DNA from 3 places in the Erwinia sp. TECH1 genome. Region 2 is predicted to be linked to each of the others. Evidence: predicted binding sites of a transcription regulator. Region 2 holds the regulator's gene; each other region holds the start of a gene.
The links. Region 2 encodes CRP, which controls carbon source genes, mostly activating them, when cyclic AMP is high. Its sites were predicted from a motif close to ATGTGANNNNNNTCACAT; they were not measured.

Region 1: ACVWZ0_RS17045 (maltoporin) is a predicted target of CRP. The motif match lies at 2,333-2,350, and genes of this name have one in related genera.
Region 3: ACVWZ0_RS17135 (nucleoside-specific channel-forming protein Tsx) is a predicted target of CRP. The motif match lies at 4,910-4,927, and genes of this name have one in related genera.

What each region holds. Positions count from the first base shown of each region.
Region 1 is NZ_JBSRZK010000001.1:3,618,856-3,629,446, reverse strand. Features, by position in the region: gene ACVWZ0_RS17055 (beta-galactosidase) at 1-513, shown strand, start outside; gene ACVWZ0_RS17050 (glucose PTS transporter subunit EIIB) at 584-898, shown strand; gene ACVWZ0_RS17045 (maltoporin) at 983-2,245, opposite strand; gene ACVWZ0_RS17040 (LacI family DNA-binding transcriptional regulator) at 2,508-3,578, shown strand; gene ACVWZ0_RS17035 (DUF943 family protein) at 3,970-4,440, opposite strand; partial or broken gene ACVWZ0_RS17030 (YPO3983 family protein) at 4,424-5,276, opposite strand; gene ACVWZ0_RS17025 (DUF943 family protein) at 5,649-6,113, opposite strand; gene ACVWZ0_RS17020 (YPO3983 family protein) at 6,097-6,900, opposite strand; gene ACVWZ0_RS17015 (hypothetical protein) at 7,725-7,940, shown strand; gene ACVWZ0_RS17010 (hypothetical protein) at 8,775-9,248, opposite strand; partial or broken gene ACVWZ0_RS17005 (primase-like DNA-binding domain-containing protein) at 9,358-10,016, opposite strand; RNA gene ssrA (transfer-messenger RNA) at 10,134-10,497, opposite strand; gene smpB (SsrA-binding protein SmpB) at 10,547-10,591, opposite strand, start outside.
Region 2 is NZ_JBSRZK010000001.1:4,360,321-4,370,911, reverse strand. Features, by position in the region: gene argD (bifunctional acetylornithine/succinyldiaminopimelate transaminase) at 1-510, shown strand, start outside; gene ACVWZ0_RS20595 (YccS/YhfK family putative transporter) at 605-2,683, opposite strand; gene crp (cAMP-activated global transcriptional regulator CRP) at 2,742-3,374, opposite strand; gene ACVWZ0_RS20585 (OsmC family protein) at 3,680-4,084, shown strand; gene ACVWZ0_RS20580 (phosphoribulokinase) at 4,077-4,946, opposite strand; gene ACVWZ0_RS20575 (YheU family protein) at 5,168-5,383, opposite strand; gene ACVWZ0_RS20570 (hydrolase) at 5,340-6,374, opposite strand; gene ACVWZ0_RS20565 (LysE family translocator) at 6,458-7,060, shown strand; gene tauA (taurine ABC transporter substrate-binding protein) at 7,338-8,315, shown strand; gene tauB (taurine ABC transporter ATP-binding subunit) at 8,325-9,092, shown strand; gene tauC (taurine ABC transporter permease TauC) at 9,089-9,916, shown strand; gene tauD (taurine dioxygenase) at 9,913-10,591, shown strand, end outside.
Region 3 is NZ_JBSRZK010000001.1:3,643,421-3,654,011, forward strand. Features, by position in the region: gene eptA (phosphoethanolamine transferase EptA) at 1-1,581, shown strand, start outside; gene pmrA (two-component system response regulator PmrA) at 1,578-2,249, shown strand; gene pmrB (two-component system sensor histidine kinase PmrB) at 2,242-3,312, shown strand; gene ACVWZ0_RS17130 (dihydrodipicolinate synthase family protein) at 3,618-4,502, shown strand; gene ACVWZ0_RS17135 (nucleoside-specific channel-forming protein Tsx) at 5,127-5,993, shown strand; gene speG (spermidine N1-acetyltransferase) at 6,115-6,681, shown strand; gene ACVWZ0_RS17145 (hypothetical protein) at 6,728-7,147, opposite strand; gene mmuM (homocysteine S-methyltransferase) at 7,241-8,167, opposite strand; gene mmuP (S-methylmethionine permease) at 8,154-9,572, opposite strand; gene ACVWZ0_RS17160 (DUF2002 family protein) at 9,686-10,021, opposite strand; gene ACVWZ0_RS17165 (DUF883 family protein) at 10,184-10,510, shown strand.

The DNA of each region.
Region 1 (10,591 bases), 740 kb from region 2:
CTGGGTATCTGGGCGGAAGAGATCGATAGCCTGACGGATGAAGAGTTCAACGGCGTGCGCGGCGTGCGCGGCAACGAGCTTGGCCTGAGCGGGCCTTATCAGGCACGCGAGCTTTGCGAGCATATCCATCTGGAAGGCGCTACGGCGCTGGCCAGCTATGAGAGCGACTTCTACGCCGGTACGCCTGCTGTCACCGTTAACCGCGTTGGCCAGGGCAAAGCCTGGTATATCGCATCGCGTAACGATCTGGCGTTCCATCGTGACTTCTACGGCGCGCTGATTAAACAGCTGGCGCTGCCGCGCGCGCTGGCGATCGATCTGCCGCCAGGCGTCACGGCCCAGCGGCGCACCGATGGCGAACGTGCCTTTATCTTTCTGCAGAATTTTAGCGGCCAAACGCATCATCTACAGCTACCGGCGGGGCTTGAGGATTTAATTGACGGCACGCCGCTGGCCGGGCCGCTGACGCTGGTGCCGTGGGGCTGCCGCGTTTTGTGCGCGCCGCTGGCTTGATGGAGCGGTAAGCGTTGTCAGTAAGACGGCGGGCAGCAGCCCGCCTTTTTTTTCTCTGAAGGAGAGCAGCATGGTGAGTCTGAAATCGTTTAAACACTACTTCAGTCGACAGGCATTGCCGACTGAGGCCGCCCCGGCCGACAGCGCTTTGCTGGATCGGCTGATGAACTGCTTTGGCGGGCGCGACAATATCCGGCAGGTAGACGCCTGTTTAACGCGGCTACGCGTAACGGTGAAATCACTGGCGGTGGTAGATTCTGCGGGGTTGCAGGAGGCGGGAGCGATTGGCGTGGTTATTCTTGGGCATGAAGTTCATGCGATTTTCGGTACGCAGTCCGATCGTCTGCGTCAGCTGCTGGAGGCGCGCTTCTTTCAGCCGGGATAAAAAAAAAGGATAACCGGCGACGGTTATCCAAAATAAGCCTCTGTATAAGAGGCTAATAATAATGACAATGAGGATAGTGCGCGTTTACCACCAGGCTTCGACCTGCACGCCGAAGTTCCAGGTATCGTTACTGGTGTTGTCCTGGAAGCTGTGGCCGTTTTCAGAGTCATTCAGGTAAGAGGCAAACACGCGCAGTTCAGGGCGCGACATAAACTCCGAACCGGCGGCCAGCGCTAAAGCCAGGGTGTATTTCTGTCCGGCCTGTTTGTAGTCGCCACCGACTTTATTCTCATCTTTCTGCCAGAAACTGCCCACTTCACCGATGCCGCGCACATACTGCGTAAACTGGTACTGACCACGGCCCACCAGCGACAGCAGCGTACTTTTATTGGTCAGGGCGGTAACGTCATCGGCCGATCCCCAGGTGAAGACCTGATTCAGCGAAAACTTATCGGTGATCGGCAGCAGGCCGGTGTTGATCACGCGGTAGCCTTTGGCATTGCTGGTGTCGTTCCACATGTCATACCAGCCGCCGCCCTGGGAGATCATGTTTTGCGCCAGCCCTTTATCCGCATATTGCAGCACCAGTTTCTGATAGCCGCCCCAGAGATCCTGACTGATTTCGCCTGTTACCATCACGCCGTTTTCAGCGTCGTACAGGCCGCCATACTCTTCCTGTTTTTTGGTGGTGTTAGGAATGGCGTAATCAATACCAAACTCGGTCCACGCGCCGCTCCAGGGTTTCCAGCCGGCATAACGAAGATCGAGGTAGTTAATATTTACGTCGTTGTCGTCATCCACGCGGTAGTCCACGTCATTGGCATCGCCACGGATCCAGGCGAAGGAGATGGCGCCGGGGCCGAGCGTATAGTTTTCAATACCGGCGCCGGAACCGGAAATATTCCAGTATTTGGTATCGATGATATGTAAATCGTGGCGCTGGTAATAGCGTTTACCGCCCCAGATCACCGCATTTTTGTCGCCAGGCATCAGCCCCTTGATCTGCAGATTAAGCTGACGCAGGCCAAACTGCGCATCGTCGCCGAAAGTGGTTTCGTTGTCGTTGGAGCCGTCGGAAAACATGCTGACCATGGTGTCGACGTAGAAGCTGACGTCATCCTGTTTATAGACTTCGCTGCCCAGCTCAACCTCGCCATAGGTATCCGCTTCGTTGCCCAGACGGCCAATCTTGTTTTTCTGCCACTCTTCCATGCCGCCATCCTGAGACACGCCTACGCCACCGCGCAGGTAGCCATGGAAATCAATGTTGTCGATCGCCGCATAAAGTGTAGGGGAGGTCAGGACTGCAGCGAGCGCCACAGCAGCAGTGCGAAGCCTTGTATTCATGTTACCCTCAGTTTAATTGTAATACGTTCACATACGGCGGCAGTAAACGCCTTTCCCCCAGAGGGTGACAATTCAAATCGCAATAATATGTGACATACTGCAAATAAAAGGGCGCATTTTGTAACGATTGGTGAAACAGATCACTTAATCCTGTATGTGAAGGTATAACTTTTTTGTTGTTTTATTGCAGTGTGATAACGGTAACCTGACCTGAAGTTACGTTATGATACTATTCCGCCACTGGTTAACAGGGATGCGAGTTATGAAATCAAAAAATGCCACCTTAGAGGACGTTGCCCGCCATGCTGGCGTGTCGTATCAGACGGTTTCGCGGGTTTTGAATAAGTCGGCAAACGTCTCGGAAGCAACGCGGCGCAAGGTGGAGGCCGCCATTGAAACTCTGCGCTACGTGCCTAACAGACTGGCGCAGCAGCTGGTCGGTAAGCAAAGCACGACGCTGGGACTGGTGACCACCTCGCTGGCGCTGCACGCGCCTTCACAGGTGGCCGCGGCGGTAAAACGCTACGCCAATGCCGCTGACTATCAGGTGCTGATCGCCATGATTGATGAGAACGTCAATCAAAGTTTGCAGGATTGTATCAATGAGCTGAAGTCGCAGCGGGTGGATAAGGTCATTATCAACGTGCCGCTGGAGAGCGAAGATGCCGAGCGGATCGTGCTGGAGAACGAAGATATCCTGTGCCTGTTTCTGGATGTCGATCCCTACACGTCGGTGTTTAACGTTTCGTTTAACCCGGCGGACGGCACCCGCGCCAGCGTCAAATATCTTTATGAGCAGGGGCACCGTGATTTTGCGTTGCTGGCCGGGCCTGAACAGTCGGTTTCCGCCAGGCTGCGTCTGAAAAGCTGGCTGGAGACGCTGGCCAGCTATGGCCTGGAGCCGGTCAGCATCCGCCACGGTAACTGGGACGCGCAGAGCGGCTATAACGGCATCCTGCAGCTGCTGCGTGAAGCGCCTGACTTCAGCGCGCTGCTGGTAGGCAACGATCAGATGGCGCTCGGCGTGTTAAGCGCGCTTCATCAGCGCGGCGTGGCGGTACCCGGACAGATTTCCGTTATTGGCTACGATGACACTTATGAAAGCGCGTTTTTCCATCCGGCTCTGACCACGGTTTCGTTGGATCTTGACCTACAGGGAAAAGAAGCGGTAGCGCGTATTCTGTTGGCCAGCGATCTCGATCGGCAACGCTCGTCATCAATCCTGCCGGCGAAGCTGGTGGTGCGCAGCTCTACCGGTGCGGCCGATCAAAAGCAGCAAAATTTAAAGCAGCTTGCCGAACAGCTGCGCCTGATTGCCAGCCAGCTGGAGTAGGTAACCGGCGAGTGGATCCTGCCAGAACGCGCTGCTGAAAGCAGGCCTGTGTAATTCGGGCCTTAGCGAAGCTGGCTGATGGATAAGCACAAAGCCCTTTTCGCGCGCTTTTTAATGGCGGGGCGAATGAGCGAAACCGCCGGATTTTACTGTCGCTGGATTTAACAGGTCACTCAAGGCTGTCGTCATGGTAGAGAATGCAATCATACCCGGCGCATATCAAAGCAGGGCATTCATGTCGTGAAAGGCGCAATATCAGTGAGGCGGCGGCAAGGCATTGCCGCTTTTCTCCGTCTGGATAGACTCCTGAGTATTTGCTACTTCCGCTTTGCTGGTGCAAGCCGGGCAGGGCGGATGATTTTATTGCTGCCTCTACGCGAGAGAGGCAGACCTAATCAGATGTAACTTTTATAATGTCGCCATTAAGGTCTAAGCGATAATTATCGCCATCATACACAGTGAACATTAAACCCATATTTATACTTTTATCTACAGAAAAGATAGCGTCCTTTTCGATGCAGTTTATTTTTGTTTTTATATCATTAAAACAGAGTCTGTCATATTTTACTTCTTCCTTATACCCTTTCCCAAACAACCAGAAGGTGACATAAAAATAGCCATTTGAATCAGGTTTTGGAATGGCATATTTATCTTTTAACATATTCTGGTTTTTTAACCACCATTTAATTTTCCCTTTATCAGTCGGTGGAAAACTAGTGACCAGCACATCACTGAAACCACTACTTCTGTGATGAATAGCGACAATCTCTACTGGACGCAGAGACAACCAAAACCAGTAGACAAGCAGCACCAAGCCAGCCAGAAAGAGCGAAGCTATAGTTTTCCTATTTTTCACTCTCATTTGTGAGCTCCCTTAATTTCTATGATGGCTTCCATGTTGGTCATAAAGGGCTTGAAGCCAAACTGATTGTATCGCTGGAGCACGAACCAGATACGGAAAAAATGGAACTGGCTGAATTTTTTCTTCAGTATATCGTCACTGTCGAGGCCAAAGTGATCCTGAACTTTGTAATGCACCACTACGCGAAAGTGATCGTTATAAATATGCAGTTATTTTATGGTGATACGCGTTGCCCAAGTATCATGAACAGTGATACCCATGCCATTAAAATCATCCTGGAAACGGTCAAATTTAGGGAGTTTCCCGCCGAGGATTATTTCTTTTAATTTATCCTTTTCTTTTGCTGGGTAATGTTTTTTATGCCAATCAATATTTTTTTTAATAACTTCATGCAGTCTTAGGCGAGTGCTATTTTTTGATTTGTCATTAAGAATATGCTCCTTTAAAGCTGTGTCCAGTGACATATCATGGAAAGGCGTACCGTTGCCGTTTTGCATATGGGTAATCATCTTTTCGATCAGGTGGCTGTACGGCCCATAAATGGAAAAATTACGGGATAACGAGCGGAACTCATCAAACAGCATCATGGCGCACTGCTGCCGACTAATTTTCTCTCCGGCTCCGCGCCGATTGCAACAGAACATGGATTGAGGCCGATCCATTGAGGAACGCCGGGTCAGCATGTAAGGATCAATACGGTCAGAGATATAGTCCAGCCGGTAATGGGATTTCAGTTGTGCTTCAGTCAGATCGCCACAGCGCATATCCTCAGCGCTATAGTCATCCATCCTATTTTGAGTTTTGAATATAGTACAGGGAAACTGTAGAGCCGCCATCATGATACATTCCTTGTGTCATTGTCCGGTGTAGAGTTAACAGAGGATAATACGCGGTGACTGGCAGTGATGTAAATGCCGTGCAATCACCACCGTAATTTTACAGAAAAGCGTTAACCACGTACGCTGGCCTGGATAAGAGCGGGTAAAGCGTAAATTCCTGCCCGTGCTGCAAAAGGCCCGATATCTGTTAAACAGGCCGCTATATATCTGGGCAGACCAGGATGTAGTATCACAGATGCAGCAGGTAGCCAGGTGTTGCCGCTTTTCTTTCCGTCGAAATAGCCCTTTGGTCTTTTGCTATCCCGCATGGCAAGTGCAATTTAGAAAGAACGGAAATTTTATTGCTGCCTTAACGGCAGGTGACTGAATTTATTCGTATTTTCTTTTATCTATCTCACCATTTTCCTTTACGTAATATTTTCCGCTATCCATTCGAAAATACAAGCCTGTATTTTTACTATATACCACCATCATTAGCGAGTTTTTATCAATGCAGTTTTTTACTGCTTTCATATCATCAAAGCAGAGTCTGTCATAACCATCAGTTTCTTTATATTCATCACCAAAATCCCAAAAAATGACGGTAAAAAAACCATCCTGGGCAGGTTTGGGGGTGTTGTAAATATCCTTTATATTTTTCTTGTTTGTCAGCCACCAATTAATTTTCCCTCGTTCAGTTAATGGAAAATTATTTACCAGGATATCGCTATAGTTATGCCTTTGGTGAATGGCTATGATCTCCACGGGACGTAATGACAACCAAAATAAGTAACCCAGCAGAGTACAGCCAACCAGTAATGATGCACAAAGCAATTTTTTATTTTTTGATTTCATTGCGTTCACCTGTAATCTCTACAGTTACTCCGATATCGGTTATGTATGGTTTGAAACCAAACTGACTGTATCGCTGCAGCACGAACCAGATACGGAAGAAATGAAACTGGTTGAATCTTGTTTGCAGAATATCATCGCTGTCCAGACCAAAGTGATCCTGGATCTGATAATGCACCACTGCCCGGTAACAGTCATTATCAATTTTTAATGACTTTATCGTAATACATGTTGCCCAGGTATCGTGAACAGTGATGCCCATACCATTATAATTATCCTGGAATCTGTCGAATTTAGGAAGCTTTCCGCTAAGTACGGCATCCCTCAGTTTGCCTGATCCTTCTCGTGGGTAACGTTTATTTTCCCAATTAATATTTATGCTTAAGGCTTCTTGCAATAATAAGTACGTACTATTTTTTGTTCTGTCGTTAAGAATATGCTCCTTTAAAGCCGTGTCCAGTGACATATCATGGAAAGGCGTACCGTTACCGTTTTGCATATGGATGATCATCTTTTCGATCAGGTGGCTGTACGGCCCATAAATGGAAAAATTACGGGATAACGAGCGGAACTCATCAAACAGCATCATGGCGCACTGCCGCCGGCTAATTTTCTCTCCGGCTCCGCGCCGATTGCAACAGAACATGGATTGAGGCCGATCCATTGAGGAACGCCGGGTCAGCATGTAAGGATCAACACGGTCAGAGATATAGTCCAGCCGGTAATGGGATTTCAGTTGTGCTTCAGTCAGATCGCCACAGCGCATATCCTCAGCGCCATAGTCATCCATCCGGTTTTGAGTTTTGAATTATAGTACAGGGAAACTGTAGAGCCGCCATCATGATACATTCCTTGTGTCATTGTCCGGTGTAGTGTTCACAGGGGATAATACGCGGTGACTGGCAGTGATGTAAATCTTCAATTATTACTGCCTGTAATCTTTTACAGCTCTTGTGCTGAGGATGCACCGCTAAGGTCTGATTTATCAAAGCGCCATTTGGCAATTTTATAATTTTTTGGTTCTTGTGCTCTTTATTTTGGATCTTCTGCTCTTTATGTTTTTAAATGGTTTTTTTGAATTCAACTTTGAGTGGTATATCAATGCCGTTTCGTCTACGGTTTTTCAACCGGTCGATAGTTAGTATCCAGGCATAGACCATTACACGGGTTGTCTTTCGCTATAGCAGGTTAAAGCTATCAAAGTTAGTGACGTGATGTCTTAGTCTGAAAGAGTAATTGTTAAACTAATTTTTTGAAGATTGTAATAAAAAATATAAGGGAAAAGTATTCACCCTGTTCACTTTTTAATTTTTGTGATTTATTATCAGTGACTTAAATGATTAATTAGGCGGAAATTCTTCGCCATTCTTCATCCGAAGGTGAACACCATTCGCCGCTAGAGATAAAATCGGCCTGGCCAGCGGGCAATGCACACTGTCTTGCCCTGCTGCTTCTGCTGGTGCGAATAGTCGACTGGAGAATTTTCCGGGAAGCACTTTCCTCACCGGAGAGCAGTTGGATACAGGCGCAGAAAATAATTACATCAATGAAATTTATACCGAAATAGTGATTTCCGGCGACAATTTATATCCGGCCCTGAACAGGAGAAACACAATGCATAAGGTCTCGAATCTACTGGTTTTTATCGGCCTTGTTAGCTTTGCAATAGCTTTGGCCGTGAACCTCTACAGCAGCTATGCCGTCAGTCATGTCAACAGCGCGCTGCTGTTCTCTACTAACTGGTGGGCGCGCTGGTTCCCGATTTATGTCTCGGGCATTGCGCTACTTTTTATTGGTCTGGTGTTGCGTCTGACCGGTCGCGCGCGTTAAGCAATAATGAGCGCATTATAGCCAGACGTCTTGCTGAGTGCAGCCCGCCAGCAAGCGCCTGGCGCACGGAGTGAGGCGGACTGGCGACAGGCGCAGGCGAGAGGAGGCCAGCTTAGCCTGGCGCATCACCAGCATTGCTGCCTGCTGCGTACATGGCGATATAGTGCATTTTCCCCTTGTTCTGGCGTAGCCGGGTTTACCTGGCGGTTAACGATATCTGCCAGCCGGATACAGGCGACGTGGCCGGATTGATGAATGAATTATCAGCAGTGATGGACTTTGCGTTTGCCGCAGAGTCAGCGGAAGGCGAGGCGGCCTAGCTGAAACTGAACGACGTGCAGATTAGCTGGCTAGCCGTTACCGATAGCTATCGTTTGGTTCATCAGCAGCAAATTACTGATTTTGATCACGCCGGCAAGCTGGCTCAGGCTATCTCCGGGGTATTGTTAAACTGGAAGCGCTGTCGTTTTCACTATTGGTCGCCCGCTACTGAGGCTGCCGGAAGCGCTTAGGGCGTGGACTACGGTAGAGAGAATGGCTGAGCGGGTTTAAGTGGGGCGATTACAGAGGTAATTGCTGATGTATAGCGGTTAATGCGGAAAGGTCTGGGCACACCGCCGCTGAAGGATACAAAAAAGCCCGCAGGGCTTATACCATACGTGCTCTCAGATCTTTGTCGGATGGGCTGGCGGAATCTGAATTTTTTCGGCAATGTTATTTATATTATTTTATAAATTCAATTTTGATGAGTATAGCTGAGCGTATGCCAAGAGCGTTTCGTCTCGCAGCTTTGTCGCCTGTTCTGGTGATAAAGAAAAGCGCCCAGAGACTGCACTAACGGCTACCGTCAGCCCTGGCCGGAGCAGGATTAGCGGAGATATCAATGTATTTCCGCAATCTCGTCGGACGACTTACACCGCGAGGATCGGAAAAGGGCAGTTTTAACGTGGGTGAAGGCGATACTTTTACTGTCCATGTGGTATCACCGATAAAGCGGAAGCTTGCGGAGCGGGGCGAAACCTTTAAATCTTTAAAGCGACCTGAAGTATAAGCGCCTCCAATAGTCAGTTCTTCTACTACGCCTTGAGAAAGATCCAACAGTAGGATCGTCAGCATTTCTTCAAAGATGACGTCATCCGTCACGAATAAAAGATAGCGACGCGCATCGACTTTTATCGCAGCCTCAAGCACTTGGCCGGGAATAATAATTCCTGTTGAGTTGTCTTCAAGCAGCACTTCAGACCGGGCCTGGGTGGTATCTGTTGCCTGATTCACTTCCGATAACGATAGTGTCGTAATTTCTTCCATCTCTATTTCCACCAGTTGCCCATTTCCCATGCCGCTAAAGCACCGCCCACAAATCCGCCTAATAGCACGCATACGGGTGCGTCAGGCCCACACATTAAACCAGCAATAGCACCGCCAGCCCGAACGCCGTCAGGCTCATGGGGTGCTGATGCCCTCTGCCCTCCATAAACGACAGGTAGGCGTGATAGAGGTAGCGGCGCGGATTCATGGGCCGGATATTGGCGTTGCCGATAAACAATCCGGTCGGAGTACTCAGCGGCGTCAGGTAGCCGCAGAAGTCGACCAGCGGGTCGGCGCTGCGCTTGATTTCCAGCGCTTCTTCTGAAGATTGCTGCGCCTGAAGCAGCTCGCGGGCGTCGTCCGGGCGGGTGAAGCGCTGCATCAGGTGGCGCACGATAACCGCCAGCTCACCGGCAATCTTTTCCAGCAGCTGCGGGTCGCGCTCGTTTGCCGGTATCACGTCCGGGAACGGCAGGATTACCCGGCGACGGGACACGCCGCCGCTGCGGTCGCTGAAGCGCATCGGGTTGTTGTTCACTGCCAGTATCACCGCGGGATGTGCGTTGAGTAGGCGTCACGGTACTTCGGGTCAATCGCCACGGCGTCGCCGCCGGTAATCGCCTTGATGCCCGCGCCGTCGCCGCTCCACTTCTCCTGGTCCGGCAGGATAATCAGCGAGTAGCCCACCACGCTTGCGCGTTCCCGTGACGATTCCAGCGTGTCGATGGTGGCGGCCGTGGTGTTGTCCTCTCCGGCCAGCAATTGCGGCCATCTCGCTTGTATCGCTCCGCGACAAATCCAGGACACAAAAAAGCCCGCAAAACTTTCGCTTTGCGGGCTTTCAGGACTTCATCGAATGGTTCTGGTAGCCATCGACCAAGAATTTGGTGGAGCTGGCGGGAGTTGAACCCGCGTCCGAAATTACTACACCGTCGGCACTACATGCTTAGTCCAGTCTTTACATTCGCCGGTTAGCTGCGAACGGACACGCTACTAACAAACTAGCCTGATTGGATTTAACGCTTCAACCCCAGGCAGGGCATCCACGCGATCTCTTTTGGGTTTGACCTCTCTTGATCCCCGTCCTAAGAGCGGAGGCTAGGGAGAGAGGGCTCTTAGCAGGTTATTAAGCTGCTAGGGCGTAGTTTTCGTCGTTTGCGACTATTTTTTTGCGGCTTTTAACGAGGCAAACCGCCCCTCGGCATGCTCCTAGGGCTTCGCAAATCCCGTCGAATCCAGAATCAGCCCCAAGTACTGTTTAGCAGTATAACAGAAAAACCTCACGCAATGCCAGTACCTTAGCGATTTGCGTGCTTCATTATACGTGCTTTGTCTGTCTTCCA
Region 2 (10,591 bases):
AAGCTGTTTGCGTATGAACACTACGGCGTCCAGCCCGATATTCTGACCACCGCCAAAGCGCTGGGCGGCGGCTTTCCGGTCAGCGCCATGCTGACCACCAACGAGATCGCCTCGGTGATGGCGCCCGGCGTGCACGGCACCACCTATGGCGGCAACCCGCTGGCCTGTGCGGTAGCGGAAGCGGCGCTGGATATCATCAATACGCAAGAAGTGCTGAACGGTGTAGAGGCGCGCCGCGAGCAGTTTGTCGCCGCGCTGAAAGCGCTGGACGCGCAGCTGGATCTGTTCAGCGACATTCGCGGCAAAGGCCTGCTGATTGGCGCGGCGCTGAAGCCGCAGCATGCCGGTAAAGCGCGCGATATTCTGAACGCCGCCGCCGCCGAAGGCGTAATGATCCTCAATGCCGGGACGGACGTGATCCGTTTTGCGCCGTCGCTGGTCATTGAACCGACCGATATCGAAGAGGGCATGAACCGCTTCGCCACCGCCGTGAAAAAACTGCTGGCTTAACTCGTCAGGCCGGAAGCCTCGCGCTTCCGGCTAAACAGGCGCGTCGTCTGCACCAGGCCGCTTACACGCGCCGAAAAACTTCTGCTCAGCATCATCAGGCTGATTTCCGTAAATGGCGCGACAGCCAGCGGCCATGATGAGGTCGGCTGCTCCAGGCCAACGAAGAAATAGTGTGCATCACGCCAAGATGTTCCAGAATGCGCTTTATGTGCCTCTCCATCACCGTGGTCGCGCCCTGCTGAAAGGGCGTATCCGTCTCCAGCACGTTGTTTGTGGAACTCGGCCCGTCATACTCCAGCCGCTGCTGGCAGCGCTGTAGCGCAATTTCGCACGCCTGTAGATAGCGCTCGGCCAGCTGCGGCGTCAGCATGGTATGTTCACGCGCTAAAATGGTCATGGCGTTGATATGCTCAACGATAAACTGACTGTGCGTAACCCAAAGCTTCATATCGGCCAGGTAGCGGGCGTCGAAACCCGGCTCCTGCATCGCCTGGTTCAGCGAGTTAAACAGCGCGTTGTGCGCCTGGTTAACGCGCATACGCTGCCAGGCAAGCTTCTGCGGACTCTCTTCGTCCCCCAGCAGTTTCTGGAGCGCTTCCTGATAGGTTTCCAGCGCGTCGTGCGCATTCTGCCGCAGCAGGCCGCTTTGCCACTGCGGCCACAGCCAGATCATCCCGGCAAAGGCGATCAGGCAGCCCATCAGCGTATCCAGCAGGCGCGGCAGCAGAAAGTCGGCGCCGTTCAGCGACAGCAGCTGAAGCGAATATACCGCCGTCACGGTAAAGCCGATCGTCGCCAGGCCGTAATATTTGCGGATCACCAGATAGCCCGCCAGCGTCAGCGTCAGCATCACCAGCAGCACAGCCGATTCCGGCACCTGAAAGCGTAGCGTCAGCGCGGCCACCACCAGCCCGCCCAGCGTGCCCAGCGCACGGTGCTGAATACGTACCCTGGTCGCGCTGTAGCCGTTCTGGCTGACAAACATCACCGTCATCAGCAGCCAGTAAGGCTTGGGCAGATTAAACGAGAGCGCCAGGGTGCTGGCGAAAGCGAGCATAACCGCAAACCTGGCGGCGGTGCGCAGCGCGGCGGATTTCAGCGACAGATAGCTTCTGATGGCAGATAGCAGCGGCAGTCGTTTCTGACGATCCGCCATCAGATCGCGCTGGTAAAGCGGACGCTGGGTACGCAGCACGCGGGCGATACGGCTGAAATGCCAGGCGCAAAAGTTGCCGACCGGGTTGGCGGGATGCTGGCGGGCAATTTTTTCCAGCGCCTGCAGCTGTTTATCCATGCTGAAACGTGTCGGCAGACGGTGATAGAGAATATCGTCCGCCAGCTCGCGCAGCCTGGCCGCAATGGTCTGCGCGTTCCAGCGGATCACCGCCTCGGCATGGCTCTGCTCCACCAGTTTCTGCACCTCTTCCGGCTGATGCAGGCTGACAGCGATATGCTCCTGCAAATCCAGCGCAACCTGAAAAGCGCGGGTCAACCGCTTATGGTGATTATCGTTGCTGGCGGCCAGCATGTGCATTTGCTGATAGCAGGTATTGATAAGGTCGACCGCTTTTTGCTGGCGAGCCAGCAGCGGCGGCAGCGTTTTTTCCGGGTCGGCAAGCTGCGTCAGCAGGCTGTATTTGGCCTCGCAGTAGCCGGCCAGCTCGCGATAAAGCAGGCTGAGCGTTTCCCGCATCGGCTGCTCTTTCCACAGCCAGAACCAGAACCAGTTAAAGAGGCCGTACCAGACCGTGCCCAGGATATAAAGCGACGGCGGCTGCCAGATGGGCATCCGACCGGCCAGGCTCAGGGTAAAGATGCCGGCAATCAGCGCGCCGGGCAGCAGTCTGCCATGCAGCGGGCTGATTTCGCCGGTCACGCCCAGCAGCATGGCCATGGAAAACAGGATAATGGGCAGGGGAACGGCATAGTCGCCAAGATACTGCACCAGAAAGCTGCTGAAGGCGAAAAGGCCGCCGCCGATCAGCAGACGTTTAAAGAAGCGTTTATGGGGCGTATCCAGACCGGCGATATTGCAGCAGGCCGGCACCAGCGAGAACAGCAGGCCGTTTTGCAAATTGCCCAGCAGCCAGCCGACGGCGACGGGCAGGCAAAGCACCAGCGTCTGCCGCAGGGCGTAGTTAACTTCGGGATGGTAGATGAGTCGGCGCCACATTGCTTTGTACCCGCTGAAAAGGCGCAACGAAGGCATTGCGCCATGCAATCAGAGCGGTTTAGCGTGTACCGTAGACCACGATGGTTTTACCGTGTGCGGAGATCAGATTCTGATCTTCCAGCATCTTCAGAATACGGCCGACGGTTTCGCGCGAGCAGCCGACGATCTGGCCAATCTCCTGGCGGGTAATTTTGATCTGCATCCCATCCGGGTGGGTCATAGCGTCCGGCTGTTTGGCCAGATTCAATAGCGTTTGCGCGATGCGACCTGTCACATCGAGGAAAGCTAAATTGCCCACTTTCTCGGAGGTAACCTGCAGGCGGCGCGCCATCTGTGAAGAGAGACGCATCAGAATATCCGGGTTGACCTGGATCAGCTGGCGAAACTTCTTATAGGAGATTTCCGCCACTTCACAGGCCGTTTTTGCCCGCACCCATGCGCTGCGCTCCTGGCCTTCTTCAAACAGGCCAAGCTCGCCGATAAAATCGCCCTGGTTAAGGTAAGACAGGATCATCTCTTTACCTTCTTCATCCTTGATGAGCACCGCTACCGCGCCTTTGACGATGTAGTAAAGGGTTTCTGCTTTCTCACCCTGGTGGATCAGCGTGCTTTTGGATGGATACTTATGAATATGGCAATGTGACAGGAACCATTCAAGTGTCGGGTCTGTTTGCGGTTTGCCGAGAACCATTCGCTGTTATCCTCTGTTGTTATCGTGCCTAAATACAGGGGCAGAGTTCCCTGACAGGCGTTGAAATAGTCAAGCGCTTCCCATGCAGGAAAGTTATTCGGCTCTCTGTTGAGTGCCGGGCTCGTTATGTCGTCCCGTTTCGTCTGGTCTGTAGAGTACTGACGAAATACAGCCTTGTTTGTAGCACAGCTTTGCATGGGTGTCTTCTGTTGTCTCGCTTCAGCATAGCGGGAAATCTGCCGCGCTGCTGTTTTAGTTGCCTTAAGCCGACCGCGGCTTAACTAAATGAATTAGAGGAGTTTGTTATGCAAGCGAGCGTCAAATGGGTGGAAGGGCTGACCTTTTTGGGAGGATCCTCATCGGGCCATCAGATCGTGATGGACGGCAACGCGGGCGATAAAGCGCCCAGCCCGATGGAAATGCTGCTGATGGCGGCAGGCGGCTGTAGCGCGGCGGAAGTGGTTGCCATTCTGCAAAAAGGGCGTTTCACGGTAGACAACTGCGAGGTGAAGCTGACGTCAACCCGGCGCGAGAAGCCGCCGCGCCTGTTTACCCGCATCAACCTGCATTTTATTGTCAGCGGCAGCGGGCTGACGGATAAGGCGCTGGCGCGCGCGGTCAGCCTTGCGGTCGGGAAATATTGCCCGGTCGCGCTGATGCTGGGTAAGGGCGTGACCCTTACCCATAGCCATGAGATGGGCGTTACTTGATAGCTTTGCCTTCCATCAGGCGCTTGACCAGCGGCCCCATAATCAGCTCCATCGCCAGGCCCATTTTGCCGCCCGGCACCACCAGCGTGTTGATATGGGAGATAAAAGAGCCTTGCAGCATCGCCAGCAGATAGGGGAAGTCAATCTGTTCCAGCGCCTGGAAATGGATAACCACGAAGCTCTCGTCGAGCGAAGGAATGCCGCGCGCGGCAAAAGGGTTGGACGTATCCACGGTAGGGACACGCTGAAAGTTAATATGGGTGCGGGAAAATTGTGGCGTAATGAAGTTAATATAATCGTCCATTGAGCGCACCACGGAATCCATCACCGCCTCGCGTGAATGACCGCGTTCGCTGGTATCGCGGATCATTTTTTGGATCCACTCCAGGTTGACGATAGGCACCACGCCCACCAGCAGATCGACATGCTGCGAGACATTGTTCTGCGGCGTCACCACGCCGCCGTGCAGCCCTTCGTAAAACAGCACGTCGGTGGGTTCCGGCAGCGGCTGCCACGGCGTAAAAGTGCCGGGCACCTGGTTCCAGGGCACCGCTTCGTCATAGGTGTGCAGATATTTTCTGGACTGGCCGCTGCCGCTGCGGCCATATTCCGCGAAGGTTTGCTCCAGCAGCGAAAAATCGTTGGCCTCCGGGCCGAAATAGCTGATATGGCGGCCCATATCACGCGCTTTGCGGATCGCCATATCCATTTCGGGACGGGTATAGCGATGGAAGCTGTCGCCTTCCACTTCCGCCGCGTGCAGGTTCAGCTGCTGAAAAATTTTGCGGAAGGCCAGGCTGGTGGTGGTGGTGCCCGCGCCGCTGGAACCGGTCACGGCAATCACTGGATGTATGGCGGACATAAACGAGTTTCCTGTGAACGTTATTCCGCCATTGTTATCACGTTTTGCTATAGCCTGTCATCTTCTGCCCAGGGGTGAGCGCGCGGCAGAGGTTATGCAATAAAGCCAAGCGCGAACAGCGGTTTAGCTGTCAGGGAAACGAGATCGCCGTCTTCCGACTAGCTAAGCGGTAAGAAGAACACGGCGTCGCCGATAGGCTTTTGCCCCCTCAGCGGGAGGCGTTAACGGATCTGGCCTTTAGGCATGATATTGACCGTCTCGTGCAGCTCTGACCAGACCAGCACCGCCTCGCCGTTTGTCAGCTGACGACGAACGTCATTGACTTTTTGCTCCAGCGAGCGCTCCTGCTCGCCATAGTCGGTGCCTTCCCGCAGCACGAAGGCTTCAATCAGGTTAGCGAGCGTGTCCGGGTCCAGTTCTTTCCAGGGAATAATCATCGTTGTCCAGCCAGGTTGAAAGCCATTGCGGTATACGCTGCTCCAGCCACATTTGCGGCCTGCGCAGCGTTCCCCCCACGAATCCCACATGTCCGCCGTGCTGCGTCAGCTGATACGTTACGCAATCGGGCAGCCTGTCGGTTGCAGGAATGACCTCGTCGGTCATAAAGGGATCGTCTTTAGCATGAATAATCAGCAGAGGTTTACGCACGCCGGAAAGCAGCGGCAGCGCGCTACAGCGGCGATAGTAATCCGTCGCGTCCACAAAACCGTGCGCTCTGGCAGTAATGGCGTCGTCAAACTCCCTGAGTCTCTTAAGCGCCTTAAGCTGCGTCAGATCGACAGGCAGCGTGCCGGGCCAGGCGTGCAGTTTGCGGGTGGCGTTCTGCTTCAGCAAGTTTAGCAGGTAGCGCTGATAGACACGCGAGAATCCCTGCTCCAGCCGCTGGCTGCAGGGTTCCAGCATCAGCGGCGCGGAAACGATAACGCCGGCATCCAGCAAACAGCTGTCGCCCTGTTGGCCCATCAGGCAGCCCAGCATATTACCGCCAAGCGAAAAGCCCGCGGCAGCGGTCGCCACCGTTCCCCAGGTTTCCCGTAGCCAGCGTAAAAAATAGCTGGCGTCTTCGGTTTCGCCCGAATGATAAATGCGCTCCAGACGGTTCGGTTCGCCGCCGCAGCCGCGAAAATGCATCACCACGCCCAGCCAGCCGCGCTGTCGACAGGCCTGCAAAAGCCCGTGCGCGTAAGGGCTGTGAAAGCTGCCCTCAAGGCCATGAAAAAGCACCACGCGCGGCTTGTGGCTCGCCTGCGCCGGATCTTCGCTCCAGGCAAGATCGACAAAATCACTGTCCGGCAGCGTCAGGCGCTGCCAGTGCGGCTGCAAAGCGATACGGCGACGGACCAGGCGCGGCAGGATGGTTTGCAAATGCGCGTTGCTCATGCCCGCCAGCGGACGAAAAGTATTTTCCAGCGACCCGTCAAAATTCATCTTCAAAAGGCTTCCCGGATCCTTGTCATACTGTTAGCTTCGATAAGTTTGTTGTTAAGTGGGGTGAGGAGCGCCCGTTTCATATGGAACTGAAACTGTTTTTGTCGATGCTGGGTTTTTTGTGGGTCGCTGCGATCACGCCAGGCCCTAATAATATGTTACTCACCGCCTCGGGCGCCAACTTTGGTTTTCTGCGTTCGCTGTGGCTGCTGATCGGCATCATGATCGGGATGCAGGTCATGCTGCTGCTGGTCGCGTTCGGTATTGGCGGCCTGATCCTGCTTTATCCTGCTTTGCATCTGGTGTTGAAAATCGCCGGGAGCGTCTATCTGCTGTGGCTGGCGTGGAAAATCGCCATGGCGAAATATGAGCGGCTGGATACCGGCACTCTCCCCACAGCGCCAATGCCGTTCTGGCAGGGCGGCCTGCTACAGCTGATCAATCCCAAAGCCTGGCTGATGGCGCTGGGCGCGGTCGCCAGCTTCAGCCTGGGCGGTGAGGCTTATCGGGGATCGGTAATGGCTATCAGCTTTGCGATGGCGCTGGTCAACCTGGTTTCCGGCCTGATCTGGCTTGGCTTTGGCACGCTGATTGGCCGCCTGCTGCGCAGCCGTCGCGCCTGGACGCTGTTCAATATGGCGATGGGCGTGCTGACAGCGGCCTGCGTGCTGCTTATCTGGCGCTAAGCAGAGTGCCTGGCGAACGTCGCTTCAGGCAAAGTGCTTTCCCCATTCTCAATTCGTAAGCAGCGGGCGCCGTTACGGCGGGTTTTTGAACCCGCTACTTACGCTGCTGCCAGCCTCTGACGTCTTAAAGGCAATCCCACTCTCCGGCATTAAAATCCTGTTTTTCTTCTAAGGACTTATCGTTATAACCGATAATTTTTTATTACTTTATCGCGGCAAGCGCTCTCGGTTACAAAGGCGTTGTTCACTTTTATAACAATAACGACCGGAGCAAAGCATGGCGCATAAATTTACTCTTTCACTGCTGGCCTTCAGCCTTTCTTTTTCGGCGCTGAGCGCACAGGCTTTGGACGTTACCGTGGCGTATCAGACCTCGGCAGAACCGGCCAAAGTGGCCCAGGCCGATGACGCTTTTGCCAAAGCCAGCGGCGCAAAAGTGGACTGGCGCAAGTTTGACAGCGGCTCCAGCGTGGTCAGAGCGCTGGCTTCGGGCGATGTGCAAATCGGCAATATCGGCTCCAGCCCGCTTGCCGTAGCGGCCAGCCAGCAGGTGCCGATTGAGGTGTTTCTGCTGGCGTCGCAGCTCGGCAGTTCCGAAGCGCTGGTGGTGAAGAAAAGCATCAAGGATCCCAAAGATTTGATCGGCAAACGTATCGCCGTGCCTTTTATCTCCACCACTCACTACAGCCTGCTGGCCGCGCTTAAGCACTGGGGCATCAAGCCGGGCCAGGTGCAAATCGTCAATCTTCAGCCGCCCGCGATTATCGCTGCCTGGCAACGTGGCGACATTGACGGCGCCTACGTCTGGGCGCCGGCGGTGAACGAGCTGGAGAAGGAAGGAAAGGTACTGACCGACTCCGCGCAGGTCGGCAAGTGGGGCGCGCCAACGCTGGACGTCTGGGTTGTGCGTAAAGATTTCGCGCAGCAGCATCCTGAAGTGGTCACCGCTTTCGCCCGTAGCGCGCTGGAGGCGCAAAAAGCCTACCTGGACAGCCCTGAGCAGTGGCTGAAAGATGACAATCACCTCAACAAGCTGTCGCGTCTGAGCGGCGTGCCGACACAGCAGGTGCCGGGGCTGGTAAAAGGCAACACTTACCTGACGGCGCAGCAGCAGGTTGAACAGCTGGGCCAGCCGGTCGATAAGGCTATCGGCGATACCGCACAGTTTTTAAAAGAGCAGGGCAAAGTGCCGCAGGTTGCCAGCGATTACAGCGGCTTTGTCACCAACCGCTTTGTTAAAAATCTTACCCAGTAAGGAGCCGCCATGCTTTCAGTCTCGCATCTGACGGCCCGTTACGACGGCCACCTCGCGCTTGAAGATATTAACCTGACGATTGCCGGGGAAGAGCTGGTGGTGGTGCTGGGGCCTTCAGGCTGTGGCAAAACCACGCTGCTGAATCTGATTGCCGGTTTTCTGACGCCGGAGTCGGGCAGCATTACGCTGGACGGCCAGCGCGTAACCGGGCCGGGAGCCGAGCGCGGCGTGGTGTTTCAGCATGAAGGGCTGCTGCCGTGGCGCAACGTGCTGGATAACGTCGCCTTTGGCCTGCAGCTGGCCGGGATGGATAAAGCGACGCGCCATCAAACGGCCCGTCAGATGCTGAAAAGCGTCGGGCTGGGCGGCGCGGAAAAGAAATTTATCTGGCAGCTTTCCGGCGGGATGCGCCAGCGCGTAGGTATTGCCAGAGCCTTAGCCGCCGATCCGCAGCTGCTGTTGCTGGATGAGCCCTTCGGCGCGCTGGATGCCTTTACCCGCGAGCAAATGCAGGAGCTGCTGCTGAACCTGTGGCGGGACAGCGGCAAGCAGGTGCTGCTGATTACGCACGATATCGAGGAGGCGGTTTTTCTGGCCAGCGAGCTGATCCTGCTGTCGCCCGGCCCCGGCAAAATTATCGAGCGTCTGCCGCTGGCGTTTGGCCGCCGCTATGCCGCCGGCGAAGCCTGCCGCAGCATTAAATCCGATCCCGCTTTTATCGCCACGCGGGAATATGTATTAAGCCGGGTGTTCCAACAGCGCGAGGTGTTTTCATGAGCCTGTTATCCACGGAGAAAGTCGCGGTGCGCCGATTGAGGCTGCGCTGGCCGTTTGGCCGTCAGCTTACCCTGAGCGTGGCGACCCTGCTGGTGCTGCTGGGCATCTGGTGGGCAGTAACCGCTTTTGGCCTGATCGCGCCGCTCTTTCTGCCCGCGCCGCAGCAGGTTTTCCATCAGCTGCTGGTGGTTGCCGGCCCGCAGGGTTTTATGGATGCAACGCTCTGGCAGCATCTTGCCGCCAGCCTGACAAGGATAGCGATAGCGCTGCTGGCGGCCACGCTGATCGGCGTGCCGGTTGGTATCCTGATGGGGCTGAACGCCACCGCGCGCGGCATCCTTGACCCGCTGATTGAGCTGTATCGACCGGTGCCGCCGCTGGCCTATCTGCCGCTGATGGTGATCTGGTTCGGTATCGGCGAAACGTCCAAAATCCTGCTGATCTATCTGGCCATCTTCGCGCCCGTGGTGATGTCCACGCTGGCGGGCGTCAAAAGCGCGCAGCAGGTTCGTCTGCGCGCCGCGCAGTCGCTGGGCGCCAGCCGCTGGCAAACGCTGTGGTTCGTGGTGCTGCCCGGCGCGCTGCCGGAAATTTTAACCGGGCTGCGGATCGGTCTTGGCGTCGGCTGGTCAACGCTGGTGGCCGCCGAACTTATCGCCGCCACGCGCGGGCTGGGCTTTATGGTGCAGTCCGCCGGTGAATTTCTGGCAACCGATGTGGTACTGGCAGGCATCGCCGTTATCGCGCTGATTGCTTTTTCGCTTGAGCTGGGGCTGCGAGCCTTACAGCGCCGTTTAACCCCCTGGCATGGAGTCACATCATGAATGAACGTCTGTCTGTTACCGCGCTTGGCCCCTATATCGGCGCGCTGGTCGCTGACGTGGATCTCAGCCGCCCGCTGAGCGACGCGCAGTTTGAGCAGCTTTACCATGCGCTGATCCGTCATCAGGTGCTGTTCTTCCGCAATCAGCCCGTTACGCCTGCCCAACAGCGAGCGCTGGCGGCCCGTTTTGGCGATCTGCACATCCATCCCGTCTATCCGCACGCGCCGGATGTGGAAGAGATTATCGTGCTGGATACGCATGATGATAACCCGCCGGACAACGATAACTGGCACACCGACGTGACCTTTATCGAGACGCCGCCGGCCGGGGCGATCCTGGCGGCAAAGCAGCTGCCGGAAACCGGTGGCGATACGCTCTGGGCCAGCGGCATTGCTGCTTACAACGCGCTTTCAGAGCCTTTTAAGGCCCTGCTTGCCGGCCTGCGGGCAGAGCACGACTTCACCAAATCGTTTCAGGAATTTAAGTATCGCGGCAGCGAGGAGGAGCATGCGCGCTGGCGGCAGGCCGTGGCGAAGAATCCGCCGCTGCTGCATCCGGTCGTGCGCACGCATCCGGTTAGCGGCAAGTCGGCGCTGTTTGTTAATGAGGGATTCACCACGCGCATTGTCGATCTCAGCCCGAAAGAGAGCGACGCGCTGCTGAATTTCCTGTTTG
Region 3 (10,591 bases), 720 kb from region 2:
TCCGCCTACATTGCTTTGTTTCTGAATCTTGCCTTCTACCATCAGGTGCTGGCGGCCATGCCGCTTACCACGTTGCGCTGTACGCTGGTTTTCCTTTCTATGCCGCTTGTAGCGTTCAGCGTCATTAATATCGTGCTGACGCTGGCTTCGTTTCTGTGGCTGGACAGGCTGCTTATCGCCCTGTTTATCCTGGTTTCCGCTGCGGCACAGTATTTTATCTGGAACTACAATATCGTTCTCGACCGCTCGATGATCGTCAATATGCTGGATACCACCGCGTCGGAATCCTTTGCCCTGATGACGCCGCAGTTTGTTATCAGCCTGCTGCTTTCCGGCGTGCTGGCCGTCGTGCTGGCGTTCTGGATACGCTTCAAAACGCCGTCGGGCCTGTTGAGCAGCGTGGTGCCGCGCGCTATCAGCCTGGCCGCCTCTGCCATGTTGATCCTACTGATAGCCCTGCTCTTCTATAAAGATTACGCCTCGCTGTTTCGCAATCATAAAGAGCTGGTGAAGTCGCTTAGCCCTTCCAACAGTATTGCCGCAACGCTTTCCTGGTATAAGCACAACCAGCTAACGCACCTGCCGCTGGTCAGGCTGGGAGAAGATGCGCATCAAAGCCCGCAAATGCTCAACAGCACGAAAAAAAGCCTGACCATTATTGTGCTGGGCGAAACCTCGCGCGCGGCGGATTTTTCGCTTTCCGGCTATCCGCACCAGACCAACCCCCTGCTGGCGAAAGATAACGTTATCTATTTCCCGCAGACCATATCCTGCGGCACCTCTACGGCAGTGTCGGTGCCCTGCATGTTTTCCGGGATGCCGCGCGCGTACTATGATGATGTGCTTGCCAGCCATCGGGAAGGCCTGCTGGATATCGTGCAGCGCGCGGGCCTGAGCGTGCTGTGGAATGAGAACGACGGCGGCTGTAAAGGCGCCTGTGACAGGGTGCCGCATCAGGATATGACGCGCCTGGATCTGCCTGGCGAGTGCATCGACGGCGAATGCTACGATGACGTGCTGTTTCACGGCCTGGATGACTATATCAACCAGCTGAAGGGCAACGGCATTATCGTGCTGCATACTATCGGCAGCCACGGCCCAACCTATTATCATCGCTATCCGGCGCAGTTCCGCCGTTTTGTGCCGACCTGCGACACCAACCAGATCCAGGACTGTTCCAGGGAGCAACTGGTCAACACCTACGACAATACCCTGCTCTATGTGGATTACATCGTCGATAAAGCCATTAACGTATTAAAATCACATCAGGATCGTTTTACCACCAGCCTGGTCTATCTTTCCGATCACGGGGAATCGTTGGGCGAAAACGGGGTCTATCTGCATGGTATGCCCTACGCGATAGCGCCGGAAGAGCAGAAGCATGTGCCGATGCTGATTTGGCTGTCGCCCGACTATCAGCAGCGCCACGCGGTGGCTATGGACTGTATGAACAAACTGACGAAGAATACGTGGTCGCAGGATAATCTGTTCTCTACGGTGCTGGGGCTGACCGGCACGGTGACGCGTGAGTATGTGCCTGGCGACGATATCCTGACGGCCTGTCGGAGCACAAATCGGTGAAAATTCTGGTGGTGGAAGACGATGCCCTGCTGCTACAGGGTTTGCTTATGGCGCTGGAAGGCGAAGGCTACGTTTGCGACGGCGTAAGCACCAGCCACGACGCACAGGCCGCGCTTGCCAGCGGCCTCTATAGCCTGCTGATCCTCGATTTGGGATTGCCGGACGAGGACGGCCTGCGCCTTTTGCTACGTCTGCGTCGCCAGAAGAAAAAGTATCCTGTGCTGATCCTCACCGCGCGCGATACGGTCGGCGACCGCATCACCGGGCTGGACGCGGGCGCGGACGATTATCTGATCAAGCCTTTTGCGCTGGAAGAGCTGCTGGCGCGCATCCGGGCGCTGATCCGCCGCGATGTTAACCAGGGTGACAGCAGGCTGACTTTCGGCCAGCTGGCGCTGGATATGACGCATCGCCAGATCCATCTTGCCGACAGGCTGCTGGAGCTGACGCCGAAAGAGTACGCTATTCTGTCGCGGCTGATGCTTAAGGCCGGGCAGCCGGTGCATCGCGAAATCCTCTACAACGATATCTACAACTGGGAAACCGAGCCGTCCACCAACACGCTGGAGGTGCATATCCACAACCTGCGCGAAAAAATCGGCCGGTCGGCGATCCGCACCGTGCGCGGCTTTGGCTATGCCCTGATCAAGGCCGATACGGATGAGTAAATTTTTCTTTCAACGTCAAGGCAACACAATGCGCTTTCGCCTGCTGATGGCGGTTGGCCTGATTTTGCTGTTCTGCCAGGTGATTAGCGTGGCGTGGCTGTGGCACGAAAGCAAAGAGCAGATCCAGCTGCTGGTGGACGCGGCGCTGCATAATCATGACCAGCACAAGCACGTGGAAAAAGAGATCCATGAGGCCGTCGCCAGCCTGGCCGTGCCGAGCCTGATTATGATTACGCTCGCCCTGCTGCTCTGTTTCCAGGTGGTGAAATGGATCACGCGGCCGCTGTCTGAACTGCAAAAGCAGCTGGAAAACCGCAGCGAGGACGATCTCGATCCCATCAGCTGTGCCCGTTCGGTGCGGGAAGTGGATGCCGTTACCCAGGCTGTTAATCAGCTGATTACGCGTCTGACCACCAGTCTGGAGCGCGAACGCCTGTTTACCGCCGATGTCGCCCACGAGCTGCGCACGCCGCTGGCCGGACTACGGCTGCATCTGGAGCTGATAGAGAAAAAGCACGCCGTTAACGTGCGCCCTTTGCTCGAGCGTCTGGATCAGATGACCAACAGCGTCTCTCAGCTGCTCCAACTGGCGCGCGTCGGGCAATCCTTTACCGCCGGCAACTATCAGCAGGTTTCGCTGATGCGGGATGTGATCGCGCCGATGAGCCTGGAAATGCAGGCGATGCTGCAACAGCGTGGACAAACGCTGGAAGTGGCGGCAACGCAGGATGTCACGGTGCGCGGCGACGCCACGCTGCTGAGCGTCCTGCTGAGGAACCTGCTTGAGAATGCCCATCGCTACAGCCCAAAAGGCACCGTCGTGACCGTTCGCATTGAAAACGTTTCCGGCGCGGTGCTGGCGGTGGAGGATTGCGGGCCGGGCATTGACGAAAGCAAAAGCGGCGAGCTGAGCCGCGCTTTTGTACGGATGGACAGCCGTTACGGCGGCATCGGGCTGGGCCTGAGCATCGTCAGCCGCATTGCCCAGCTGCATAAGGCGCAGTTTTTCCTCGAAAATCGGCCGCAAACCGGCGGTTGTCGCGCCTCGGTAAAATTTTCCTGACGGCAGCTCAGGCGGCGAACCAAACCCGCAGAAAAGCCAGGATCACAAGGCCGCTGAAAATCACGGCGGTATATTCACTTAGCGGACGGCTGTGCGGCTGTTTCATAGTGTTCTCCTCAGGTTGGTGAGAAGAGTTTCCCGCAGGAATATTAAGGCAACATTAAGGGCGCGCTAAACGGCGGAAAAATGTTGCTTTCGAGCTGGCGGAACCCGCGGGAAATGCCCGTTGCGGTTTGCCCTCTTATACCGAAATCCTTCTGGTGCTACGCTGCGTGTTTATCCGTCACGCTATTAAGGAAACCTCTATGTTTACCGGTCTCAGCGCGTTCCCTTTAACGCCAATGAATGAAACAGAAATTGATGAGCGCGCTTTTCGCGGTTTGATCCAGCGACTGGCGGCAGCCGGAGTGACGTCGCTTGGCGTGTTGGGTTCGACGGGCAACTACGCTTATCTGACGCGTGAGGAGAGAAAGCGTGTGGTTTCGCTGGCCGTCGAGGAAGCGGGAAAGGTGCCGGTGATGGTGGGCATTGGCGCGCTGCGGACGCGTCAGGTGCTGGAACTGGCCGAAGACGCGCAGCAGGCCGGTGCCAAAGCGCTGCTGCTGGCACCAGTTTCCTACCAGAAGCTGCGGGTAGAAGAGGTGTTTCAGCTGTATCAAAGCGTTAACGACGCTATTTCCGTGCCGCTGTGCCTGTATGACAATCCCGGCACCACGCAATTTACCTTCAGCGATGAGCTATATGGTCGACTCGCCGGGCTTTCCAGGCTCGCCGCTATTAAAATTCCCGGCGTGCCGGACGATGCCGCCCAGGCAAAAGCGCGGATAGACCGTCTGCGCCAGCTATTGCCGGACAAAATAGCCATTGGCGTCAGCGGCGACGCGCTGGCCGCGCGAGGCCTGAATGCGGGCGGCGAGCTGTGGTTTTCCGTGCTGGGCGGCCTGTTTCCGCAGGTTTGCCAGCGGATTATCCGGCTGAGCGCCGCGGGTCAGCAGCTGGAGGCGCAAAACCTTTCCGATCGGCTGGCCCCGCTCTGGGCGCTGTTTGCAAAATATGGCAGTTTGCGGGTTGTCGCCGCGCTGGCCGCCAGGCTGGGCCTGACGGAAGCGGTTAATCTGCCGCAGCCGCTGGCGTCAATTGATCGTGAGGATGCCGGGCGGCTGGAGGCTGTTCTGCCCCTGCTGGAGTGAAAGGCTCCAGCAGCTATCTGCCCCGCTGGAGTAAAAGGCCACAGTAGTAGCAATCATCTGCTGCTGTTGGATTGAAAGGCCAAAGCGGCGGTAATTATCTGCCGCTGCCGGACTGCCAAACCAAAGCGGCGGTAATTATCCGCCGCCGTACTGCCAGCCAGGATGGCGTGAAACAGGGGCGGCCGTTACCTGCCGCCTGGCAACTTCGCTCTCTTTACATGGCTAAAAAATGCGCAAAAACCTGCCCTTTATATAAGATTATCTTATAACAAAACCTCATAACATTTACCCCGCACCGCTTTCTTTTTCTCAGCATTCCCCCTTACTTCAACAGGCAAACGTTTACCTGGCGACAAACAGGCTTTTTCGGCGCAGACAAGCAACAGCCCGCTTAAGTTCCGTCCTTTGCGTGATCTACATCACACTTTAATTAAAGTGAAATGAAACAGAGTTTGACAACTGTGAGCGATATCTATTTCCTTAAGCGCGGATGACGGCACACTTTTCCGGCATTTATACGGGCGCTTTCGGCACTGAAACCGCCTTCCTGTTCCGTTCCGGATAACGACAGATAAGACCATCGCGCGGGCTGCAGAAAATGGTCGATAAGCATGTGGTAATATAATGAAATATAAATCTCTGATGGCTGGCGCAGTGATGGCGCTTTCATACAGCACCGCTTCTTTTGCTGCCCCCGAGCAGCCGCAGTACGTTTCCGACTGGTGGCACCAGAGCGTTAACGTGGTAGGCAGCTATCACACCCGGTTCGGGCCGCAGTTTAACAACGACGTTTATCTGGAATATGAAGCCTTCGCCAAAAAAGACTGGTTTGATTTTTACGGCTACCTGGATCTGACCAACTTCTTCGGTGCCGGTAACTCCAACGCCAACGGCATTTTCGACCACGGCTCGCCGATGTTTATGGAGATCGAACCGCGCTTCTCCATCGACAAACTGACCAATACCGATCTGAGCATCGGGCCGGTGAAAGAGTGGTATTTCGCCAACAACTATATCTACGATATGGGCCGTAACAGCGACAACCGTCAGAACACCTGGTACATGGGCCTGGGCACCGATATCGATACCCACACGCCGGTCAACCTGTCGCTGAACGTGTACGCTAAATACCAGTGGGAGAACTACGGTGCCGCTAACGAAAACAGCTGGGACGGCTATCGCTTTAAGGTGAAATACTTTGTGCCGCTGACTTCGCTGTGGGGCGGTAACCTGAGCTATATCGGCTTTACCAACTTTGACTGGGGTTCCGATCTGCGCGACAAGAGCGATGCTTCACGCACCAGCAACTCCATCGCTTCCAGCCACGTGCTGTCGCTGGTTTACGATCACTGGCACTACTCTGTGGTGGCGCGTTACTTCCACAACGGCGGCCAGTGGGCAGATGGCCAGGAGCTGAACTTCGGCACGGGTAATTTTGAAGTGAAATCCACCGGCTGGGGCTACTATCTGGTGGCTGGCTACAACTTCTGATCCGCAACGCTTCCTCAACCGCCAGCCCTTTGCGCGCTGGCGGTGCTGTTTTCCCGCTTTTTCCCGCCCGCTGCACGCCCTATACTGCTTGCCCTGGTGCCTCAGTAACAAAGGATGATGTATGCCTGCTTTATCGGCCGAGCAATCGGTAAAATTACGTCCGCTGGAACGCGAAGATCTGCATTTTGTCCACCAGCTGGATAACAACGCCAGCGTGATGCGCTACTGGTTTGAAGAACCTTATGAGGCGTTTGTCGAGCTGTCCGATCTCTATGACAAGCACATTCACGATCAGAGCGAACGGCGTTTCGTGGTGGAGTATGCGGAAGATAAAGTGGGCCTGGTGGAGCTGGTCGAAATCAACCATATTCACCGTCGCGCGGAGTTTCAGATTATTATCGCGCCCGGCCATCAGGGCAAAGGTCTTGCCAGCAAGGCCGCGCTGCTGGCCATGGAGTACGGTTTCTCCGTTCTCAATCTCTACAAGCTTTATTTAATCGTCGATAAAGAGAATAAAAAGGCTATCCATATCTACACCAAGCTGGGATTTGAAATTGAAGGCGAGCTGATCCACGAGTTTTTTATCAACGGCGAGTACCGCAATACCATCCGCATGTGCATCTTCCAGCATCAGTATCTGGCTAAGCACCGCCCGCCGCATACGATGGTTAAGCCCACCGCGCAGTAGCTCCGGCTATCCGGCCCGCCAGCAGCGCGGGCCACCACGTTTTCCGTCAGCCGCGCGCACCGACAGGATTCATAATGATCCGGGCTGGCGGTTCTTCGATGTGGTACATGCCGCCGTTAAATGGATCGACCAGCAGCCAGCCGGGGAAGCCGCCAAGCGGGATATTACCCAGCAGATACCAGAGGTTGGCCTTCTCGTTTAGCGGAATGGTTTGCGGCACGAAGCCCGGCTGCTCCAGCATCAGCAGAAATTTCTTTTTGCCGAAGTAGCTGCCGTCCGATTTTGCCAGCGTCACGGTCTTTGGCGTGTAGCCTTCCGCCACCGCCCGGCCGGTTTCATCCTGCACCACAAATTTTGCCCCTTGTGGCCAGCTCTGAATGCTCACATCCTGGGTTTTGTCGCCCACGATAGTGGCGCATCCGCCAAGCAGCCACGCTGCAAACAGCACCGGTAAAATACGTTTCATAAGCTTTCCTGCCAGGTTAAATAGTGAGAATAGTTGGGCGCAGCGAATAACGCCCGGCGGCTGCGGGCGTTATGGTGCAAAGCTCTGAAGGTATTATCGGCAGCGTTGGGCGATAGCTTTAATATCGGCGGGCGTGGTGCGGCAGCAGCCGCCAATCAGCCTGGCGCCGGCGGCCTGCCATTCGGCAAGGTTATCCGCCAGCGTGCAGGTCGAGGCGTCGCTGTGCCAGCTTTTACTAACGGCATCGTACTGCTCGCCGGAATTGGGATAGACCACCAGCGGCTTCGCGCTCAGCGCGGAGAAAACTTTCAGCGCGGCCGTGACCTTATCCAGCGCGATACAGTTGATCCCCAGCGCCACCGCCTGCGGCTGCGCATCCAAAAAGGCGATGACTTCAGCTAACGGCGTGCCGTCGCTGAGATGTTCGCTGTCGCGCAGCGTAAATGAAAACCAGGCCGGCGTGGCGGGAAACTCTGCCAGTAGCGCGATCAGCGCCTTGATCTCCGCGAAGGAAGGCAGCGTTTCGCAGGCCAGAATATCCGCCCCCGCCGCCACCAGCGCCCGCACGCGCGGCCGGTGGAAAGCCATCATCTCCGCCTGCGGCAGCGCATAGTCGCCGCGATACTCGGAACCGTCGGCCAGAAACGCGCCGTAAGGCCCTACGGAGCCGGCAACCAGCAGCGGCCCGGCCTGCGGCGCGGCGGCCAGATAGTCCTCGCGGGCCTTCACGGCCAGCGCCACGCTTCGGGCAATCAGCGCCAGCGCAGCCGTTTCATCCAGCCCGCGCTGCGCAAAACCCTGCGGCGTCGCCTGATAGCTGGCGGTGATCGCCACCTGCGCGCCCGCTTTAAAGTAGTCGTAATGCACCTGATAAATCAGTTCAGGATTTTCAATCAGCACTTTCGCAGACCAGAGCGCGTCGCTCAGGTCGCAGCCGCGCGCTTCCAGCTCGGTAGCCATCGCGCCATCAAGCACCAGTCCGGCGGCTACCTGCTGTTTTACGGCATCAATCGACAACATGTGGAGTCTCCTTTGCCTGCTCGCGTTTTTGCAGCAGCTGAGTAAGGTAGTAAGCGCCGTAACAGACGGCGATAAAAGGCAGCCCGCAGTAGAGCGCGATGCGCTGCTCGGGATCGAAAGCCAGCCCGACGCAGGCCAGCAGGCAGAGCACAAAACCTAAAATCGGCGTTAGCGGATACCACGGCGCGCGATATTTCAGTTCGGCAAGCGGTTTACCCGCGCGCAGATGCGCCCGGCGGAAGAAAAAGTGCGCGGCGCAGATGCTCAGCCACACGGCCACCACGGCAAAGCCAGAGATAGCGGAAAGCGCGACGAACACCGTATCCGGCGCGATTACGCTGGAGAACAGCGCCAGCAGGCCGCCCAGCATACTGACGGAAATCGCGGTCAGCGGAATGCCGCGACGGGTCAGGCGGGCAAAGCAGCGCGGCAGCGTGTTCTGATTGGAGAGCGACCAGAGCATCCGGCCAGAGGCGTACAGGCCGGAATTAGCGGCTGACAGAATCGCGGTCAGGATAACGAAGTTAAAGATATCGGCCGCGTAAGGGATACCAATTTTCTCAAACACCAGCACAAACGGGCTTTTCACAATGCCGGCCTGATCCATCGGGATCAGCGCGGCCAGGATCAGCACGGTGCCGATAAAGAAAATAATCAGTCGCGCTACCGTGGTGCGTATCGCCAGCGGCAGCACCTTGTGCGGATTTTCCGTCTCGCCAGCGGCAATGCCAATCAACTCGGTCCCGGAGAACGCGAAGTTTACCGCCACCATCGTCATCAAAATTGGCAGCACGCCGTGCGGCAGCCAGCCGTGCGCGGTCAGGTTGTGGAAGAACGGCGCGCTGCTGCCGTCTTTTAACGGAATAAAGCCGAACATCGCGCCTGCGCCGAGCACGATAAATGCCAGAATGGTGATGACCTTGATCAGCGAAAACCAGAACTCCCCTTCGGCGAAGAAGCGGGAAGAGATAACGTTAAGCAGGAAGATAAGCGCGCAGAACAGCAGGCACCAGAGCCAGACCGGCGACTGGGGGAACCAGTACTGCATACAGAAACCGGCGGCCGTCAGGCTCGATCCCAGCGCCACGGTCCAGGTCAGCCAGTAAAGCCACGCCACGGTATAGCCGGTCGCCGGGCTGAGGTAGCGCGCGGCATAAACGTGAAACGCGCCGGTTTCGGGCATCGCGACGGAAAGCTCGCCCAGGCTGAGCATCACCAGATAGACCACCAGCGCGCCAATCAGATAGGCCAGCAGCGTACCCGCCGCACCGGTAGTGGAAATAATATAGCCGGTATTAAAAAACAGGCCGGTGCCGATCACGCCGCCAAGCGAAAGCATTACCAGATGGCGCGCCTTCATGCTGCGTTTAAATTGTTGCGTATTGTCCTGCTGAGTCTGCTGCATCCTGTTATCCGTATAGACGTCTAAACTTCTACATAGGCCAGGTGTTATACCTGGTCTGTGCCGGTAATGCAACGTCAGGAAACGTAAAGCAGCGCTTTCAGCCCGTCAGGCGATCAGTCGAATACGGATTCGAGATAGCGTTCCAGCGCGGCGCGCGAGCTGAAGCCGTGCGGAATACCGTAGTGATCCCGGCTGTCGCCGACCAGGTACATGGGAAACTGCACGTAGTGCTCACAGGTTTTGATTTCGTTCGCGGGTTCCGCAAAGCTGTGGCTTTTTTCCTTCAGCGTGGGATGGATAACCAGCGCGGTGCGTCCCAGACGCGCTTCGCGATTTACGTACACATAGCTGTCGCCTCGGCGATAGCCGTAAGCTTTTGCGGTGACCGCGTCCATTTCAAATCCCGCTTTTTCCAGTACGCGAGCGACCTCATCAGGGCGTAGATACATGCTTAATCCTCTAATACTTGCCAACTCCGTCACCTTACCTTAGCGCCAGGGCGCAGGGCTTTCGGAATTGTCCAGAAACAGGGTGCGCGGCAGCCCGACGCACGAAATATCTCTCTGATAGTCTATAGTAAATAGTCCGTATCATTTCCAGGAGAGCGCTAAATGTTTAACCGGACGACAAAGAACGAAGATATTGATATCAACCAGGACGTCACTCTGCTGGCTGATACCCTTGATGGCCTGCTGAAATCCTACGGCAGCAAATCGAAAGAAGAAGTTGACGATGCGCGCAGCAAAGCGCAGGCGCTGCTGAAAGAAACCCGCGCTAAGCTTAACGGCGGCGGCAACCGCGTGTCTCAGGTCGCTAAAGACGCAGGCGAGCATGTGGATACCTTTGTGCGGGATAACCCGTGGCACGGCGTCGGCATCGGCGCGGCGATCGGCGTTTTCCTTGGCGCGCTGATTGCGACCAGCACTTCCCGCGATTAATTTTACGCCTGTATGCTCTGATCAGTCCCCGCTTATGCGGGGATTGTTATTTCTGCGGGACGGCGAATTCTGCCGGATAAG